2 regions of the Viridibacillus sp. KH_047 genome follow, and region 1 is predicted to be linked to the other one. Evidence: riboswitches for the same ligand, from Rfam matches in the RefSeq annotation. Region 1 holds a riboswitch; the other holds the start of a gene.

Region 1 (3,900 bases):
ATTTTTATGGTCATCCTAATAGTTTTCGTTATTAAATTCCTCTTCAAAGATGTGCCATTTGACGATGAGGAGGGTGAACTCAAATGATACAATGGCAAGTGATTATTCCATTAGTGGTTTTTCTAGTACTTATATTTGGAATTGGAATATGGGCAAATCGCCAAGTTATGCAATCAAATTCGTTCTTGCAAGAATATTTCCTTGGCGGACGTGAAATGGGTGGTTTCTTACTTGCGATGACAATGTTGGCGACATACGGTAGCGCGGGGAGTTTTATAGGAGGACCAGGTGTTGCCTATAATACAGGACTCGGTTGGGTTCTTTTGGCTATGGCACAGTTACCAGCAGGTTATTTCGTTTTAATGATTCTCGGTAAAAAATTTGCAATTATTGCACGTAAGTATCAAGCAATAACACTAATTGATTTTTTACGTGAACGATATCAAAGTAAAACAGTTGTCATTGTATCAGCAGTTAGTATTATTTTATTCTTATTTGCATCTATGGCAGCTCAGTGGATTGGCGGGGCGCGATTAATTGAGTCATTAACAGGCTTAAACTATTCTGCTGCATTGTTTATCTTTGCAGGTGCTGTATTAATTTATGTGATTATTGGCGGTTTCCGTGCAGTAGCATTAACGGATGCAGTTCAAGGTTCTGTAATGCTCATTGGAACAATCATTTTACTTGTCGCAACGGTTATTGCTGGTGGTGGAATTTCAAATATAATGAGTGATTTAGTCGCTGAAAATCCGAATCTTGTATCTCCATATGGGGCAGATCGTAGTTTAACGCCATTATACGTATCGACATTTTGGATTTTAATTGGGATAGGTGTAATTGGCTTACCTCAAATTGCCGTTCGTGCAATGTCATATAAAAACTCAAAAGGCATGCATTTAGCCATTATTATTGGCACAATTGCACTTGCTACAATTATGTTTGGCATGCATTTAATCGGTGTACTAGCACGTCCGGTATTACCAGGCGTAGAAATAGGCGATAAAGTGATGCCTTTACTGACGCTAAAAGTATTACCACCTTACTTAGCGGGAATTGTTCTTGCTGCTCCAATGGCAGCCATTATGTCTACCGTTAATGCTTTACTTATTTTAGTAAGTTCTACGGTAGTAAAAGATATTTACTTAAACTATATAAAACCAACTGCATCAGATGCACAGATAAAAAAAGTAAGTTTCTATGTCACTACTATCATTGGTATCGCAGTTGTACTAGTAGCTCTACGCCCACCAGATTTACTTATTTGGCTGAACTTATTTGCTTTTGGTGGATTGGAATCTGTATTCCTATGGCCGGTTGTATTCGGTCTCTATTGGAAAACCGGAAACAAATACGGTGCGATTGCATCAATGATTATCGGGATTTCATCTTATATCTACATTGATCAAATAATGCCAAGTGTATTCGGTATGCATACGGTTACGTTACCGATTATTTTATCCTTAGTAGCATTTGTTGTAGTAAGTCTTGTTACGAAGGACAAAGTTAATACTGGAAAATCGATCATTTAATAGGGAAACACCAAACTTTCAATTATAAAGTTTGGTGTTTTTTTGTGGAAAAATCGGTTAATAATTTTTGTGAAATTAATTGACAGATAACTCTAACTGTTATATATTAATAAAAAATAATTAATTTGTTATATAACAGGAGGGTTTATATGGAAATGTATAGAGAAGGTTATGAAACGTACTGTCTAGCTTGTGAAAATTATGGTATGGAGTCGATGAATTTTTATCTTTACGTGAGAAACTTAACAGTAGAGCAATTAAACGCATTCAATCAACATACGAAGGGAAGCGGTGATTACGAAGTCTGATGCCATAGCAATTTTATAATAACCCTACCCGTTGCTAAAACAGGTAGGGTTTTGTTGATTTTTTATGACTTTAAGCGGAATAAATCTGAATCTTACTAAAATACAAAAAAATAATTTACATTCTAATACTTTTATGAAATACTTTAGATGAATAGACAATTAAATATTTCTTATAAGAGTGCTTATGTTCATCATAAGCTAATAGGGAAATCGGTGTAAATCCGATGCAGCCCCGCTACTGTAAGTGTGGATGAAATTGTTGCGAACCACTGGTGCATGTTAAATGCGCTGGGAAGGGACAAGAGTAAATAGATACACAAGCCAGGAGACCTGCTTTTATAATGTAGTTTCAATCTTCGAGGGGGAGATTTGGAGCATCGAAGGCCTTTTTTGTGTATAATTGTACATTTTTTTGGCATTTCGCCGTCCAAATTCTCTTTACATTGTGTAAAGGGATATTTTTTTGCCCTTTTATATATATGTTTATCCTTTTGAAGTAAAAACTCGAAATAATTCACAAAAAGATATGGGGGATTTCAACATGTACACAAGTAAATGGGTAAGAAAATGGGTAGCACCAATCGGTATGGCAAGTTTATTAGCCTTTTCACAACTACCGGGACAATTGTTGTCGACAGTAAACGCTGCAGAAAATACGTCAGCGACAGTTCAAGTACCAGCGAAAGATGTTAGTTATAAGAACGTTTTAAATTCAACAGCGGCATTTTTACTGCAACAAGTGCCTAACCCATCATTCGGTGATGAAGACTATGTAACAGATTTCGCTCGTTCTAGCATTCCAGTTCCATCTAAATACTATGAAACTTATTACAACAATCTTGTTAACGAGATTAAAAGTAAAGACGGCAAAATCTCTGAAGACGTTGGTAAGTATTCAAAAGTCATTATTGCATTAACAGCTATCAACAAAGATCCACGTAATGTTGGGGGCTATGATCTAGTTAAGTCCATGTATGATACATATTTGGCTACTGAAGAAGCAAAAAAATTAACTAATGGGAATAAATTTCATTTCTTAAACGCTATTGATACGAAAAATTATGATTTATCAAATGAAGCGAAATACGAAGAGATTACAAGAACGAAATTAGTAAATGATTTAGTAAAAGATCAATTTGAAGATGGGTCATTTGCGTGGGCTCTAGCATATGGGTCTGATAAAGATTCAACGTCTATGACGGCTACTACTTTAGCACCTTATACAAATGATGCCAAGGTAAAAGCAGCTGTTGAAAAAGCAAATGATTATTTAGGCAAAGAATTAGGTGAACAAGCTGGATTCTACTCAGAATGGGCAAAAGGTGACAGCCCTGAAACAGTATCTCAATTCATCATCAATTTATCGTCTAATCAAACAAATCCAAAGACGGATCCACGTTTCATTAAAGGTGATGGTAACTGGGCTGTTTCTAACCTAGTAAGTTTTGTAGATAGTGCTACGGGTGGATTAAAGAGCGGTTTATCACTTAAAATTCCAAACCTAATGTCATCGGAGCAAGGTTTACGTGCACTTGCTGCATATGATCGCTTTGAAAATGGAAAAAATCGTATTTATGATATGTCTGATGCTACAGAGTCTATCAAGTTCTACGCAGTAGATATTGCTGCACCTGTAGTGGATTCTATTGGTGATAGCGCAACTGTTGTTAAAGGAAAAGCTACAGCGAATGCGACTGTTTATATTTACAATAACAATAATTTACTGAACAAAGCTAAAGCGGATGCTAAAGGGAATTTCTCCGTAACAATTAAAAAGCAAGCAGCTGGAAGCAATATTATTGCAATTGCAGAAAATGCTGATGGTGTAAGAAGTAACAATGCCTCAATAGTTGTTAAAGATATTACAGCACCAGTAGTTGCAACAGCTAATATAGTTAGTGATCAAACAACAATTGTTAAAGGCAAAGCTGAAGCAGGCGCGGAAGTTACGATTTATAACGGCTCTAAGCTACTAGCTTCAACAACTGCATCTACGAAAGGCACATACTCTTTAACAATCAAAAAGCAAAAAGCTAATTCAACATTGAAAATTTATGTCA
Region 2 (3,900 bases), 530 kb from region 1:
ATTCTCCTGGCCATAAAGCAAATATTCTATCACCTAATTATCAAAAAGTTGGAATAGGTATTGTTGTCTCTGGTAAAGGCGCTCAATATCCAACATATGGAACTCAAATTTTCGCGAAATAGTTATAAAACCCCCTCTTGTCCAAGAACATGAGGGGGTTTACTATTTTGATAACTTCTGAACTTTCTTCTCTTTTACATCATATTTTTTCGAATATTCAGTTATAATGAAGTGAATATTTATAAAGGGGTTTTCGATATGGTATTACATATGAAAGAGGTATGTTTGAAAAGAGAAGGGCAATGGATTCTAGAAAATATTAATTGGCAAGTAGAAAAAGGAGAGCATTGGGTACTTTACGGATTAAATGGAGCTGGCAAATCAGCTTTGCTGAATATGCTCTGTTCTTATTATTTTCCGACTAAAGGTGATTTAAAGGTAGTAGGAAGAACGTTTGGGAAATCCGTTTTAGGTGAAGAGCTTAGAAGAAAGATTGGCCTCGTATCGTCAGGATTACAACAAAAATTAAATCCCTATGATAGTGCATTTGAAATCGTTCTTTCAGGTGCGTTTGCTTCAATTGGTTTATACGAAAAGCCAACACCAATCATTCGAGAAAAGGCAATAAGCATATTGAAAAAACTAGGGAGTATTGAATATGCCGATCGTGATTATCAAACTTTATCGCAAGGTGAAAAACAAAGAATATTGATCGGTCGTGCATTAATGGATGATCCAGAGCTACTCATATTAGACGAACCTGCGACAGGGTTTGACTTCATAGCAAGAGAACAATTGTTAGAAACAATTGGTGAAATTGCGGCTTTAGAAAACGGACCAACAATAATATATGTCACACATCACGTTGAAGAAATTCTACCGGTTTTTCAGAAAACATTATTATTAAAAAAGGGCCAAGTTTTTGCTTCTGGAAGTACAGTGAATATGCTAACAAGTGAAAAACTTTCTGCATTTTTCGATATGCCAGTAGAAGTTATTTGGCAAAATAATCGTCCATTATTATCGAAGTTGAATTAAATTAACCTAAAAACTAGCTGTTGAATCTTATATAAAATTCAATAGCTAGTTTTTTTATAATGAATACAAATTATTTAGACTGTTTTTCCAATAACATGATAATCTTATCCAATTTTTCATTTAGTTCGGTAGATTCATTCTTTGGTGTTGTATTAATAATGATTCTTCTAACAAATAGCATAAAAGAAATCGTACCTAATAAAATTAAAGCTATTACAATAACAGTAATAAGCATATCCCCAACGTTAAACATGCAATTCCTCCCTTAATTATTCATGATACTAAAATAGTAATTAATCCGATTTTAACATGTTTAACAGGAATCATGTGCTTAACATATTGATAGATTCATCGATATATACAATTTCGATATAAATATACATACGCTTTTTCTTTATTTATATAATTATTTGATGTGTTATGAGTTGAATATCAAAAATTAATCAAAATACGATAGATTAATTTTCAATATTATGATAAGTTTATATTAAGTGAATATTGTATGCCAGAATTAGGTGTAGTACATACATAAAAGGGAATTCGGTGAAATACCGGAGCTGTATCCGCAACTGTAAATGCTGATGAAATAAGGAAATACCACTGTTTTATACGGGAAGGTCCTTAAAGTAAATTGATGCATAAGCCAGGAGACCTATCTAATTCATAGCGTATATCTACTCTTCGGAATAAAGTGAGATTACGGCAAAACAATCTATATTAGACAATACTGTTGTCCTATATTTCTTTGTATTTATGCTATTTCTCTATGGGGAAATAGCTTTTTTCATTGTTAAGAACTTTTAAATTTCATCATTTAAAACATAAGTGAAAGTTATTTTGTCGATTAGCATGAAAAAGCCGAATTCCGAATCCAACAAACCTTAATAAAATCGGAGGAATTCAAATGTCGAAACGTTCATTCAGTATGATGTTAGCTTTTGTTATGCTACTTTCATTACTATCGCCGTTTACAGCTCAAGCTGAAAATATTACGGTAGTAAACAATGAAGACAATGCATCTCAAACAACATCACCACAAGTAATCAAAGAAAAACTAGTGAACTCACTAGAAAAGGCAAAACAATATTATATTACTAACAACCAAACTATTAGTTCTAGGGTAATTAGTTCCCACAGTGGCTACTGGTCATTATCAGCAATGTATGCACTAGGTATGGATATTAAAAACTACAAGTGGGCAGAGGGCTCAGAAGTTACAAGTGAACAATCTTATTGGGTAAAACCTAAAACGGCTGCTTCAAGCACTTCAAATGAAGACGCAGGTACTATTATAGGTGCTTATATTTTAGGGTTAGATCCTACCAACCTTGGACAACGCAACATTGTTGAAGATTTACAAAACAAACAAAAGGCTGATGGTAGCTTTTTCACAGCATATGGTGAATCTTGGGCATCAATTGCGCTAGGATTAGCAAATGCAGACTATGATAAAGCCAAACATTTAGAAGTAATTTTAAAGAAACAAAATAATACAGGATTATTCTCTGGATTTGGTTCATCTGATGACTTAGATGTAACAGGTTGGAATTTAACTGCATTAACGCTATTAAATACTTCTGATAAGTCGAATGAAACAATTAATGAATATATTAAAAAAGCGGTAGATGGTATTCATGCAAAATATCAAAAAGATGGTTTTGTTAATAATACGAACTCAATGGCAAGTATTATTATGGGACTAGCAACAGCTGGAGAAGATTTAACAACGGACAAATGGAGTTATGAAAAAGACGGTAAAAAAGTTAATATTCTTGAAAAAATGATTGATGATTACCAATTAGAAGACGGTTCATTTAAATGGATGATCAAAGATACTAAAACAAATTTAATGGCGACTGAACAAGTAATCATTGCTTTAGCAGACGCATTGAATGGGAAATCAACATTTGCAAGATTAGCAGCTGGGGATGTACCAGATACTAATCCACCAGTAGAAAATCCAGATACTGATGGCCCAACTGAACTTACAGTGGGAACAATTTCAAACAAAACAACTTTAGTAACTGGAACAACAGTAGCAAATGTAAAAGTCTCAATATATAATGGAACTAAATTACTTGCATCAACAAAAGCTAACAGTAAAGGAACTTTCACGCTAAAGATTCCAGCACAAAAGGCAAATGTGAAATTAGTCGTAAAGACTACAGACGAAGCTGGCAATGCTGGTGTAACAAAAACAATTACTGTATTAGATAAAATTGGACCAACGAAACTCACAGTGGGGACAATTTCAAACAAAACAACTACTGTAAAAGGGACTACAGAAGCAAAAGCAACTGTTTCTATTTATAAAGGCTCTAAACTAAAATCAACAAAAGCGAGTAGCAAAGGCAACTATACACTGGAGATTCCAAAACAAAAAGCGAACGTAAAATTAGTCGTTAAAACGAAAGATACAATTGGTAATAAAGGTGTAACAAAAACAATAACTGTAAAAGATAAAATTGCACCAAAAAAACCAACAGTATCTAAAATTACATCGAAAACTACAAAAGTAAAAGGTAAAACTGAAGCAAAAGCAACAATTACAATATACAATAGTAAACATAAAAAAATTGGCTCAGCTAAAGCATCAAGCAAAGGCAATTTCAGTGTGAAAATCAAAAAACAAAAAGCAAATACTAAACTATCAATTTACGCAAAAGATGAAGCAGGAAATAAAAGCAGCAAACTGAGCGTGAAAGTAAAGTAATGGTCATGTGAGAAAGGGCAGTCCTAAAAGTCGGTAAAAACCGGCCTTTTAGGACTACCCTTTTTTTATTTGGAGCTGTCTAACTTGATTATTGTTTTGAAGAAGCTTAAATTACGTAAAGGGTTTTGGGGATATTTACAATATAATTC

What was found. A riboswitch is a leader RNA that binds a small molecule or an ion and turns the genes downstream of it on or off. The one in region 1 is predicted to bind cobalamin.
Region 2: it holds a riboswitch for cobalamin, as region 1 does, so the genes downstream of both, AC3IS5_RS13510 (Ig-like domain-containing protein) here and AC3IS5_RS11040 (Ig-like domain-containing protein) in region 1, are expected to answer to the same signal.

What each region holds. Positions count from the first base shown of each region.
Region 1 is NZ_CM174479.1:2,208,166-2,212,065, reverse strand. Features, by position in the region: gene AC3IS5_RS11055 (YhdT family protein) at 1-87, shown strand, start outside; gene panF (sodium/pantothenate symporter) at 87-1,532, shown strand; gene AC3IS5_RS11045 (hypothetical protein) at 1,682-1,840, shown strand; cobalamin riboswitch at 2,000-2,192, shown strand; gene AC3IS5_RS11040 (Ig-like domain-containing protein) at 2,382-3,900, shown strand, end outside.
Region 2 is NZ_CM174479.1:2,734,672-2,738,571, reverse strand. Features, by position in the region: gene AC3IS5_RS13525 (CAP domain-containing protein) at 1-122, shown strand, start outside; gene AC3IS5_RS13520 (ABC transporter ATP-binding protein) at 259-1,038, shown strand; gene AC3IS5_RS13515 (DUF4083 family protein) at 1,109-1,291, opposite strand; cobalamin riboswitch at 1,535-1,713, shown strand; gene AC3IS5_RS13510 (Ig-like domain-containing protein) at 1,943-3,751, shown strand.